Regions from separate parts of the Paenibacillus sp. FSL R7-0026 genome, predicted to be linked through region 3. Evidence: riboswitches for the same ligand, from Rfam matches in the RefSeq annotation. Region 3 holds a riboswitch; each other region holds the start of a gene.
The links. Region 3 has a riboswitch for thiamine pyrophosphate ahead of tenA (thiaminase II). Riboswitches for the same ligand answer to the same signal wherever they lie in the genome.
Positions count from the first base shown of each region.

Region 1: another riboswitch for thiamine pyrophosphate. It lies ahead of MKY44_RS16270 (thiamine phosphate synthase); the one in region 3 lies ahead of tenA (thiaminase II).
Region 2: another riboswitch for thiamine pyrophosphate. It lies ahead of MKY44_RS02380 (ABC transporter substrate-binding protein); the one in region 3 lies ahead of tenA (thiaminase II).
Region 4: another riboswitch for thiamine pyrophosphate. It lies ahead of MKY44_RS04500 (ABC transporter ATP-binding protein); the one in region 3 lies ahead of tenA (thiaminase II).

Region 1 is NZ_JBBORG010000001.1:3,694,978-3,698,143, forward strand. It holds gene thiO (glycine oxidase ThiO) at 1-414, opposite strand, end outside; gene MKY44_RS16270 (thiamine phosphate synthase) at 432-1,094, opposite strand; TPP riboswitch at 1,319-1,428, opposite strand; gene MKY44_RS16275 (ABC-F family ATP-binding cassette domain-containing protein) at 1,504-3,054, opposite strand.
Region 2 is NZ_JBBORG010000001.1:490,527-493,692, reverse strand. It holds gene MKY44_RS02395 (hypothetical protein) at 1-41, opposite strand, end outside; gene MKY44_RS02390 (VOC family protein) at 216-602, shown strand; gene MKY44_RS02385 (NAD-dependent epimerase/dehydratase family protein) at 620-1,375, shown strand; TPP riboswitch at 1,521-1,633, shown strand; gene MKY44_RS02380 (ABC transporter substrate-binding protein) at 1,942-2,982, shown strand.
Region 3 is NZ_JBBORG010000001.1:3,253,897-3,257,062, forward strand. It holds gene MKY44_RS14535 (endo-1,4-beta-xylanase) at 1-1,514, shown strand, start outside; TPP riboswitch at 1,722-1,819, shown strand; gene tenA (thiaminase II) at 1,933-2,595, shown strand; gene MKY44_RS14545 (CotH kinase family protein) at 2,720-3,166, shown strand, end outside.
Region 4 is NZ_JBBORG010000001.1:991,172-994,337, reverse strand. It holds gene MKY44_RS04505 (radical SAM/SPASM domain-containing protein) at 179-1,054, opposite strand; TPP riboswitch at 1,237-1,339, shown strand; gene MKY44_RS04500 (ABC transporter ATP-binding protein) at 1,499-2,263, shown strand; gene MKY44_RS04495 (ABC transporter permease) at 2,253-3,068, shown strand; gene MKY44_RS04490 (ABC transporter substrate-binding protein) at 3,127-3,166, shown strand, end outside.

The DNA.
Region 1 (3,166 bases), 440 kb from region 3:
AACGGAACGATCCCACCATACCTCATCAGCAGAAGCAGACAACGCAGACTTCCGATTGTCCTTGTAACTACTTAATTCACTGTATGAACGAAAAGGAGTTAGGAATCCCTGACGTTGCAGACCAACCTCTACCTCACTGAGTGTAGCCATTAGCACCTGTTGCTCGATAAGTAACTGTCTACTCTGCCTGGCGAGCTTAGCCATCAAAGGATGAGCAAAATCCTCACTATCTGCCGCCAGCATTCCAGCCGCCGCGCAAGAAGTGCCACCTGCAATCGCCGAACGCTCCAGCAACAGCACATCCTGTCCACGGGAAGCAAGCTCATACGCAATGGCACAACCAACAACGCCTCCGCCTACAATAATCGTTTCTGCATGAATCTTATCTGGTCTATCTGTAATGATCTTTTTCATCCTCTCATCTCCTTGATTCAGCGACTCAGACTTTCTGTAGCAACGATAGCCTGCCTTAATAATGCAGCCGCCCGATCCGGGGAATCGCTCGCCCATACATTCGAGATCACAGCGACTCCCTGTGCGCCTGCAAAGCGAATAGCGTGAATGTTTCCCGGTTCGATGCCCCCAATCGCCATGACAGGAATGGAGACACCAGAGCACACTTCAGCCAGAGCATATAATCCTCTTGGTTCAAGATCCGGCTTACTGTTGGTTGAGTAGACATGCCCGAAGAATAGGTAATCGGCTCCCCGTTCTTCAGCGAGTTTTGCCTCATCGATTGAATGAACAGATATACCCAGACGAAGGCGTTGCACATTGCTTATAACAGCAGGGTTATAGTTTCGTATCGCATCTTGCCCCCAATGTACACCGCCATAGATGTCATTCTGTGAAGGCAGCTCTGAACCATTGATAACGATACGACAAGATGGAACGCCAACACCACGCAGACTTTCAGCCCAACCGATCTTTTGTTGCCACGAGAGTTGTTTCTCTCGTATGTGAATATAGTCCACCCATGGCCAAACGTCCTTTGCAGCTTTTACAAAAGATGCTTGATCCCCTGCACCCGTAGATACAACATGCAATTCAAATGATTCTTGAACATGTTCATGAGAAATTACCGTACTGTTCATCTCCTTCCATGCGTGAATGCTATGAAAACACAAAAAAGCCACTCCCGTAGGGGAGTGGCTGCGTATTAATTATAGGACCAGATGACTGACTGATACATACAGTTCATTTCGTGCAATAAAGCTATAGACCCTATAGCCTTAACGTTATACACGCAACTGCATGTTTCAATTCGTTAAACAGACGGTTGAATCCTTCGAATTGCCGTTTGCTCAAGTCATTCACTGAAACGCGCTCGCCACTTCCCTACGCTGGTATGATCCAGATCAGGTGCAAAGGGTCCAGAATCGCATTCTTCCATCTCAGCCGCATCGTGCGGCCCCCCTAGTGTTCATATGAAGTTGTAGCCTATATTACCATAGACGGATTTTTTTGTCACCGTTCATTTCTATTAAGCATTGCTTGAATTGTCTAGTTTTTCTCAGACCATTCTTCAACATTCCATGTTTTGGTGACCCAACCCTCGTAGAAATCAGGTTCATGAGATACCAGTAACACCGTTCCCTTGAATTCTTGCAAGGCACGCTGCAACTCCGCTTTGGCTGTGACATCGAGATGGTTTGTCGGCTCATCGAATAAAATCCAGTTGCTTTCACGCATCAAGAGTTTGCATAAACGAACCTTGGCTTGCTCTCCACCACTCAGCATGTTAAGCGGACGGGTAATATGCTCATTTTTCAACCCACAGCGAGCGAGATGACCACGGACCTCATTCTGGGTCAAATGTGAAAACTCATTCCAGACATCCTCAATCGGCGTGATATTCCCAGCACGAACTTCCTGCTCAAAATAGGCCGTTTCCAGATAATCTCCCAAGAAAGTCTTTCCACTGAGTGGAGATATTTTTCCCAGGATGGTTTTCAGCAGTGTTGATTTACCCACACCATTACAACCTACGATGGCAATTTTCTCACCGCGCTCAATCGTCATCGTCATTTTGGGCAGCAAAGGATACGTGTATCCAATTTCAAAATCAATACCCTCAAAGACCGTTTTGCTGCTCGCGCGGGCATCCTTGAATTTGAACGTTGGTTTGGCTGCTTCATCTGGACGATCAATACGTTCAATTCTGTCCAGCTGTTTCTCCCGGCTCTTCGCTCGACCTGAAGTTGAAGCACGTGCCTTGTTACGCTGAATGAAATCTTCCTGCTTCTTGATGTACTCTTGCTGCTTCTCGTATGCATCAATATGCTGGGCTTTATTCATATCAGCCATCTCGAGGAACTTGTTATAGTTCGCTGCATATCTCGTTAATTTGGCAAATTCCAAATGATAAATGACATTTACGACTTCATTCATGAATTCCGTGTCATGGGAGATTAAGAGGAACGCGTGCGGGTAGTCCTTCAGGTAACGTGACAGCCATTCAATGTGCTCTACATCCAGATAGTTGGTCGGCTCATCCAGCAAAAGAGCTGTAGGTTTCTCAAGCAGAAGCTTGGCAAGAAGCACCTTGGTACGTTGTCCACCACTTAGAGCTGCGACATCCCGATCAAGACCAATTGCGGACAAACCAAGACCATTGGCCATCTCTTCCACTTTTACGTCAATCAGATAAAAGTCGCCCTGTTCCAGTTGTTCCTGAATATCGCCCATCTCTTCCAGCAACTGCTCCAGCTTATCTGGATCTGCATCTGCCATCTGGTCCGTAATATTCATCATTTCTTTTTCCAATTCAAGCAACGGAAGGAATGCATCTTTAAGCACGTCACGTATGGTTTTGCCTGGCGTAAGCTTCGTGTGCTGATCCAGATATCCATAACGGACCTTAGGTGTCCATTCCACTTTTCCACTATCTTTAAGCAATTTACCGGTAAGGATGTTCATTAATGTGGATTTACCCACACCATTGGCACCAACAAGTCCTACCCGCTCTCCGGCAAGTAAACGAAACGATACATTTTTAAATAACGTGCGATCTCCAAAATTGTGACTTACGTTCTCTACTGACAATAAACTCATAAGATGAGGTTGCTCCTATCTATTAGACATTACTTTTGTTATTGTTCCGAAACCCTATTCTAGCACAGGTCCCGTCTTTTCTGAAAGTAATGTAAACAGTTCAGGAACCTCT
Region 2 (3,166 bases), 2.8 Mb from region 3:
AAAATAATCTGTTCCTTCTTGCTGGTTGGCAATTCTCTCATCCTCTCTGTTTACCTTCGTAATTATAGAGATGACCAAACCCTCCACATAAGTGAACATTCTGTGAACAATTATGTTTTTTCCAATTTAAAATTGGATTTGACAACCATGTAGTACAGCCCTATGATATCCCTTAAAATGGTAGAAACATTCACTACATAAGGAGGATTTAGATTATGAGTTTTCAAAAACGTATTGACCATGTTGGTATTGCCGTACGTGATCTGGAGACCACGCTGCGTTTCTATACGGAGATTGTTGGTCTTGAATTAAAAGACCGGGTAACCCATACTAACGGCGTCATTCAGCTCGCCTTTCTTGGCTTCAATGGAAGTAACGAGACTGAGATTGAGTTAATTCAAGGATACAGCGACAAGCTGCCTTCCGAAGGTACGGTGCACCATTTTGCGATCCACGTGGATGATCTTGATTCTGAGTACAAACGCATTCAATCCACCGAAGCCGAATTTATCGATGGAGAGATTATCACACTGCCTAACGGTTACCGCTATTTCTTCATCTATGGACCTGAAAAGGAATGGATTGAGTTCTTCCAGCGCTAAGAATTGGAGCTGATTTCATGAACATTTTAATTACCGGCGCAGCCGGGAAAATTGGACGTGACTTGTCCCAACACTTGTCAGAAGCATTTCACCTGCGACTCACGGATTTGAATATCGACAGACTGCATACGTATCAAGGGACAAGCCATGAGATCATGACGCTGGATGTGACAGATCCCGAAGCCTGTCAGCATGCTTGCGAAGGCATGGATGTGGTTGTACATCTGGCGGGAGACCCTTCCCCGCATGCCGGATTTTATGAATCGTTGTTGGATATCAATATCAAAGGTACATTTAATATATTCCGTGCAGCTAAAGACCAAGGTGTACGAAGAGTCATTCTTGCAAGCAGTGCTCAGACGATTGAGGGGTACCCCATTGATGCTCAAGTCTATCCGGACATGCCCACACGCCCGCGGAATTTGTACGGGGTTAGCAAATGTTTTGGAGAATCGCTCGCTTCCTATTTTGCGTATACCGAAGGTTTACAAAGTGTTGCGGTACGTATAGGTGCATATGATGATTTTCAACCGGACGGACCAGTGCTGGAGGCAAGGGATATGAGCGCGTATATTAGTCCGGCTGACTTGTGCGATTTGATGTTCAAAGCAATTACAACTACAGATCTGGAGCCCTTCACCATACTGCATGGGATCTCGAATAATCGGTTTAAACGATTGAATCTGGAAACCACTCAGAGACAGGTAGGTTATGAGCCCAAATCCGATGCTTTTGCACTCAGTCAGATTTCCTTATATGATTCGCCACGATAATTATTGAAAATAACACATCCAAACAGGCTGATATACATATGTATATCAGCCTCTTTGATAAGTTCATACGTGTCCCCATCCAGTTCCTGACTGGACACGTTCCACCCGCTGGCCTATAATTACACCTAGTAATGCCCGTAACTTCATAGTTTCCCAGGGGAGTCGGAATTGGCCGGCTGAGAGTGTATCCCACCAAGATACTAACCCTTAGACCTGATCTGGATCATGCCAGCGTAGGAATCGGAGTATATCGAAATGGCACAGCCCTATGGCTGAACGCCACCTCTCTAACGCCTGCACGCGTCCCGGAATACGGGGCGCTTTTTTTGTTACTATCAGAAAGTATAAGTTTGGAAGCATCACCTTTCTGATATTGCAAGAAAAACTGCCGCTAAACGCGGTCTGGCTTCCTTGAATGACATCGATGGACGTTTACTTACGCTCAAAAATAACGTCATCCGGATCTCAACTGGTATAAATCTGTCGATTTATGCAAGATGATTGGATATGAAGCCAAGGAGTACCCCGTGCCAATCGGCCGGACATACCGAAGGAGAGAACCACAGATGAAATGGAGTAAAACGATGGGATTGTTGCTCTTATGCGTGCTTATGGTGACTGTAGCCGCATGTGGTAGCAAAGAAGCTGCCCCAGCTGGGCAGAACGGCAACACAAATACGGAAAGCAGCAACGAAGGTGACACTGCCGCCATGAAAGATATTAAAGTGGTGCTCGACTGGACACCAAATACGAATCATACAGGCCTGTATGCAGCTGTAGATCAAGGTTTTTATAAGGCCGAAGGCTTGAACGTGGAGATTGTACAACCAGGTGCCGGTGGCGCAGATACAATGGTTGCCTCGAATGAAGTGCCTTTTGGCGTAAGTTATCAGGAGAGTGTAACTCAAGCCCGCACACAGGGTGTTCCATTGGTCTCCATCGCAGCAGTTATTCAGCATAATACATCCGGGTTCGCTGCTCCGGCGGATCGGAAGATCAAATCACCGAAAGATTTTGAAGGTAAAACCTATGGCGGATGGGGCTCCCCTGTGGAAGAAGCCGTGATGCAATCCATTATGGAAGGCGAAGGCGCCGATGTATCCAAAGTGAAAAACATTAACATGGGTGATGCCGACTTTTTCACCGCAGTGAAACGGGATATTGATTTCGCGTGGATTTTCTACGCTTGGACGGGGATTGAAGCCGAACTACGCGGGGAACCGATCGACATGTTATATGTGAAGGATTATTCAGATGCACTGGATTATTACACGCCTGTCCTCGTAACAAACGAGCAGACGATCCAAAACGACCCTGAGCTGGTGAAAGCGTTCCTGAAAGCCACCTCCGAAGGATATCAATACGCAATTGATCATCCTGAAGACGCAGCGAACATTCTGATCAAGGCTGTACCGGATCTGGATAAAGACCTCGTACTGGCAAGCCAGAAATGGCTTAGTCCCAAGTACACAGATGACGCCCCGCGTTGGGGTGAGCAAAAGCAGGAAGTATGGCAGAACTACACCGACTGGATGTTTAGCAAAAAACTGCTGGATGAACAGATCGATGTGAGCAAGGCATATACAAACGAGTTTTTACCCCAATAAAAATTGCTTAAGTTTAACTTTTTTACACAAGAACGAAGAGTACAGAACCCATCTGAAGAAGCGAAGCGTTCGCCTTTATCCCCGGATTTCCCCATTGAAAATGGATTCAAGAAATCTGGGGATAACAGCGATCGGAAGAGGGTACTGCAATCGGAGTGATAAGTGTAAACCTGGTTCATTCATG
Region 3 (3,166 bases):
AAAGAGAGCATATGTATCAGTTGGTCAAACGACTGAAAGAGAAAGGGCTCATCGATGGTGTGGGTTTGCAATCCCACTATAATTTGGAATCCCCGCCCATCAAGGAAATTGAAAAAACGATCAACATGTTCGCCGAACTTGGATTGGATATTCAGATCACGGAACTGGATGTGGATAGCGGAATTCCATTTGGTGAAGAGATGTCGGATGAAGTTGCGGTAAAGCAGGCGTATCGATATAAGGAACTGTTGGATTTGTACAAAAAACACAAAGATCATATTTCTTCAGTTACCTTATGGGGACTCCAAGATGAGAAGTCTTACAACAACCAGGCTATGCTGTTTGATTCAGCCCTGAAGGCCAAAAAAGCATACTGGGGGCTCGTGGATGAATCCAGCTTGCCTGTGTTGACACAGAGGGCCGTCTCACTTTCGGGTAAACCGGATATCAAAAAACAGTCACAAGATCCGCTCTGGAACAAAGCGGTGTCTACTCCACTGAAGGGTGACTCTTCGGGAACAGCCAGTTTCCGCACCTTATGGGATCATAGTAACCTGCATATCCTTGTGGATGTTCAGGATGCAAAGGCAGATGTGAATGACAGAGTAGATATCTTTGTTGATCTCAACAATGGCAAGACCACTTCATATGAAGCAGATGACCGACACGTAATCATTAAGCGGTCGGGCAAAGCTGAGGGAGCGGAGCAGCGTTCATATCGTGTACGCGAGACCAAAGCCGGATATCAGGTTGAATTGTCCATTCCATGGGGTGGTATCCAAGCCGGTTCAGAATATGAAGTTGGCTTGGATATCCGTGTGACTGATGGCGGTGCAAATGGGACACAACCTTATAATCCACTATACTGGAATGATCGAACACAATCTCAGGAACAAGATACAAGCAAATACGGCGTGATTCAACTCGCCCCTATGCCCCAATCTGCACAAGCTGTGCAAGGGATTGTTCAGATTGATGGGAAGAAAGACGCCCTATGGAATAAGGCTGTACCATTTGAAGTAAAAAGGTTGAATGAGACCGAAGGTGCAGAGGCAGTGGCTCGCGCAATGTGGTCGGGTGAGTATCTATACCTGCTGATCGACGTCACTGATCCAAACATCATCACAGATAGTATCAACCCATGGGATCAGGATTCGGTTGAGATTTTCCTGGACGAGAATCACCAGCGCACACCGTATTCTCAATATGATGATGCCCAGTTCAGAATCAGTGCAGACAATATGGCAACCTTTGCAGGGGGTGCCTCGCCTGGACGCCTTGTAAGTGCTGTGAAGAAAACAAATAAAGGATATCTCGTAGAAGCCCGAATCCAGTTACATTCACTGACGCCTAAAGCAGGAAATGTTCTCGGTTTCGAGCTTCAAGTTAACGACAACCAGGGCGGAGGTAAGCAGAGCGTAGCCAAGTGGAATGATACAACCAATGAGAGCTGGAGAAACACTTCCCAGTACGGAATACTCACTTTTGCGGGAAAGGACAAACTCGGGCATTAAACCATCGGCAGTAATTGTAAGAATAGAAACCATCATAACAGTGGCTAAAACTCAACCATTGTTGTGATGGTTTTTTGTCGTTTACATACGTCACTCAAGCTGATGAGGGCGATACAATCTGCCTTGACTATATTTAACAGCCCTTGATATACTAAATGAATGTTATTTTTTCTTTTATGTGGATAAGAAAGTAATTAACTACATACTAACCGTTTGCGAGGGAGCCTTAACCGGCTGAGAGGGTGTTAAACCGACCTTACCTGATTTGGATAATGCCAACGTAGGGATGCAACGATGAAACACTGTACTTGGGTAGCTCATGCGAACCCCCTTGTTTTAGTGTATTTGTCTGCGAAACATCCTATGGATGTTTCGTTTTTTTGTTTTTAAATACGTACATTATGAATTGGAGGAACACATGTTGACTATTTCAGAGAGACTATATCAGGCAGCACAGCCCGTGTGGAAGGAATGTCTCGAGCATCCCTTTGTTAAAGGAATCGGAGATGGTACCTTACCAGTTGAACAATTTCGTTATTATTTGCTGCAAGACTACTTGTACCTGTTCGAATATGCCCGTGTATTTGCACTAGGTATCGTCAAGTCGCACGACCCCAAATTGATGCAGTTTTTTAGTAAAAACGTAGATAACATCCTGAATGGTGAAATGAAAATTCATCGTTCTTATATGGAGCGATTAGGAATTACAGAGGATCATGTTTTCCAGGTAAAACCTGCACTGAAAAATGCAGCATATACTAACTATATGCTCTCTGTTTCCCATGCAGGTGGCATAGCAGAAGTACTTGTATCCATTCTGGCCTGCTCATGGAGCTATGCAGAGATTGGTCAAGTCCTTGCCCAAAAGCCAGGCGCAGCTGATCATCCTTTTTACGGAGAGTGGATCACAGGATATGCTTCCTCTGAATACAACAGCAGCAATCAATCCCTTGTGACGTTTACGGATAAGCTATTAGAAGGCTGTAGCGAGGAAACATACCAACGGATGGAGGATATTTTCGTGATGTGTAGTCGCTTTGAGCTTGATTTTTGGGAGATGTCATGGAGGCTGGAGCCTTAAGTTCACTGGTAGTTAATTCAATTAGAGAGTACCATATGACGCCACTCATTCAGATTCATTTAAGAATTGCCATCTATGATGATTACATATAAAAAGATTCAACAACAATCATGAGGTGATGGCAATGAGCATATACAAATGGCCTAAATTTATCGGTGTAGCGGTGTTATGTACTGCAATGCTGACGGCATGCAGCTCGACTAATCAAGAGAATGGAGACTCGGACAACAATCCGACTGAAAAGGAACAAACGAATACGGATAATCAGAGTAAAACGGAGAATACTGCGCAGACAGTAGGGTATGCCGATCAAATCAACAAAACTGAGGTTATGTCCATTTCGATTGATGTGGATGAAACGGCATGGAAAGAAATGCTGGATAATGCAAATGAGGAGCAGTACATCTCAGCTAATATTACGATTAACGGAACAACGATTGAAAACGTCGGAATTCGTCCAAAGGGTAACTCCAGCCTTCGGCAAGTCGCTAGCGATGATACAACGGATCGATATAGTTTCAAAATCAAGTTTGATGAGTATGTTAAGGATCAAACTTGGATGGGGTTGGAC
Region 4 (3,166 bases), 2.3 Mb from region 3:
GTCATATCGGCATTTTTTGCATGCCAGGTCTCTCAAGCAATATGCTGAAATCAACCTCTGGTATGCTCATTTGTAACGTATGTACCCCTAACTTTAATCACCGATAACAAAGAAAGACCACTACATTTGTCTCCAAATGTGTGATCTTGAATGGCTTCCGGCTTGCTGATATAAGATATCAGGCTCCGAATCTCTGACGATAACCGCACTTTCGACACAACTCTTCTACAGCTTCCCGCCTGGAGAAGCCATATACCAGATTGTTCGCTCGCTCACCCTCAATAATCTCCGAGAATGACTTCTCGTGCACATTACCCAGGTTAATTACACCCTCGCCATCAAGACAGCATGGAACCACCGTTCCATCCACAAGTACAGCTGCCTGACCGCGAAGTGCGTGGCAAAAACCTTTGCCGTCATCTTCAGGTGCATCCAGACTTGGCCACTGGAACTCATGGTCCTGATTCAGGTATACATTCGGGGCAATTTTTACCCCGCTGCCTGGAACCACTTTTTCCTCAATGCGGAAGTCCAGATTGAACTCACGTTCCAGTACTTCAAGGGTCTCCCGATTTCGATTCATCTGAGCATTTGTGAAGTTATCCTGCGTCAGATTCCACAGCCGGAATGAGATGATGACATTGTGCTTAACGGCCTCGTGTACAAAGGACAAAATATGACGCAGGTAACCGTCACGGTCTGTTGAACCTTCATGCCCATCGAAGCTGTGCAGGGAGAAATTCATCTGCCGCAGCGCTGGTTTGCCAAGCAATTTATGCTGAGTCTTGGGTAACAGTGTACCATTCGTTGTAATGTTCACCTTGAGTCCCTTCTCATGTGCGGAATCGAGCAACAGATCTATTTTGGGATGCAACAAGGGTTCGCCTTTGACATGTAGATAAATATGATTGGTGTGTGGTTTAACTTGTTCCAGTATATTGTTGAAGACTTCAGGGTCAATGAATCCTTTGGCACGTTGCGTCTGCGGACAGAAGCTGCAAGCCAGATTGCAGATACTCGTGATCTCAATATATACTTTTTTGAACGTTTTCAACTCGGGTCCCCATTCTGCCTAGGAGGGAGAACAATCCCACCTGCATTTTGTGATCCGGCCTGTACGGGCCATCCCTATTATATCGGGTTCATGAGCCGAGGTAAATTGTTCAGTTATCATGCTGCCTCTTTACAGTTCATGTTCAAGTGATATATGCTGAACAGACAACTGCATATCTTGAACTTTTGCACTAGGGGAGCCTTGCGGCTGAGACGAATATGACTATTCGGACCCTTTGAACCTGATCTGGATCATACCAGCGGAGGGAAGTGGAGCGGCCTTTTAGTAAGCGGAATTTTTTCATGTATGTGAAGATTAAATTGCGGATTTAACTTACAGACCCACTCATTTCTCCGGAAATGGGTGGGTCTTTTTTGTTCCTTTTGCAGAGTATAGGATGCCGTTGTTATTCCAGCAGTCTGGCATTAAGGGGGTGAGGATCAGATGACCAACCATGTAACCATTGAGAACATAAGCTTCGCTTTTTCCGAAAAAAAGGATTCACCCGTACTCGCCAATGTGTCGCTTCAGGTTCAACAAGGAGAATTTGTCTCGCTTATCGGGTCCAGCGGATCAGGTAAAAGCACACTCTTCAAGCTGCTCGCAGGCTTGCATGAGCCAACCGTCGGCACCATCGATATTGCTGATGTACCGCACGGACAACGGCTCGGACGAGTCGCCTATATGCCGCAGAAAGATCTGCTGTTATCCTGGCGTACCGTCATGGAGAACTGCATGCTGCCTGCCGAGCTTGCACCAGGTCGACAGGACAAGGACAAACTACGAGCCGATATCATCGCAGGATTGGCAAGGTTCGGCTTGTCCCGTTATGAGCAGGCCTATCCAGATGAGTTATCCGGCGGCATGCGGCAGCGGGTGGCATTGCTGCGTACCTTGCTTACAGGCGGGCAGCTCATGTTGCTGGATGAACCCTTCGGTGCACTCGACGCCTTAACCAAACGAGAAATGCATCGCTGGTTGCTGGAGCTGTGGGAGGGCTTTGGCCAAACCGTGCTGTTCATTACACATGACATCGAAGAAGCCCTGCTGTTAAGTGACCGTATCATTCTGTTAACTCCAGGGGGACAAGGTCAGCAGTTGCGGGAGATGACGGTTCCTTTACCACGCCCAAGGCATTCGGACATGATCTACGAACCGGCTCTCGTGCAGATGAGGAAACAACTGGAGGAACAACTGCATGCAAAATGATAGAGCTGAGGTTAGCGTCTGGACGTGGTGTTTTAAGTGGCTCTCGAGGTCGTTTTCCCAATATGGTTTGTTTATTATGCTCATGCTCTTATTACTGGCGATCTGGGAAGTGATTGTGCGTATGGGATGGGTGCCCTCCTTCATCATTCCTGCACCCACAGCCATCGTAAGCTCACTGGTTGAGCATCGTCGTCTGCTGTTGACTATCCATCTGCCTGCTACCTTTATGGAGGTTGTTGTTGGTTTTGTCTTATCCATAGTGACTGGAATTACGCTAGCAACAGGCATGCATATGAACCGATCGATTGAAAAGGCCATATATCCCTTCATTGTGATCAGTCAGACCATCCCGCTGATTGCCTTGTCCCCGGTATTCATCCTGTGGTTTGGCTATACGTTGTGGAGCAAAGTCGCGGTGGTGTTCTTAATCGCATTCTTCCCCATTGTGGTCAGTACCTACGATGGACTCCGCCAAGGCGATTCAGAGCAGCGTGAACTGCTGCTTACCATGGGCGCCAGCAAGTGGGATATTTTTTGCAAACTCCAGGTTCCACTGGCACTTCCCTCTTTTTTCTCAGGGTTAAAGATGTCTGTGGTGTACTGCGTGGTTGGGGCAACGATTGGCGAATGGCTCGGTGGCAGCAAAGGTCTCGGATACTTCAGCCGTCGCATGTCCAGCAACATGAACACGGATGCGATGTTTGCAGCTATTGTGCTTTTATCCCTGCTGGGGATCGTTTTGTTTGTACTGATTGCCTGGCTGGAGAAACGGTTTTGCTTACGACGTCATGGAGAGAAAAAATAGCTGGATAAAAAAAGAGCAATTAGATGTAAACAAAACGATGAAATGAGGAACTTCATTTATGAATAACAAAGGTATATACTCCCTGCTTCCCATCATAC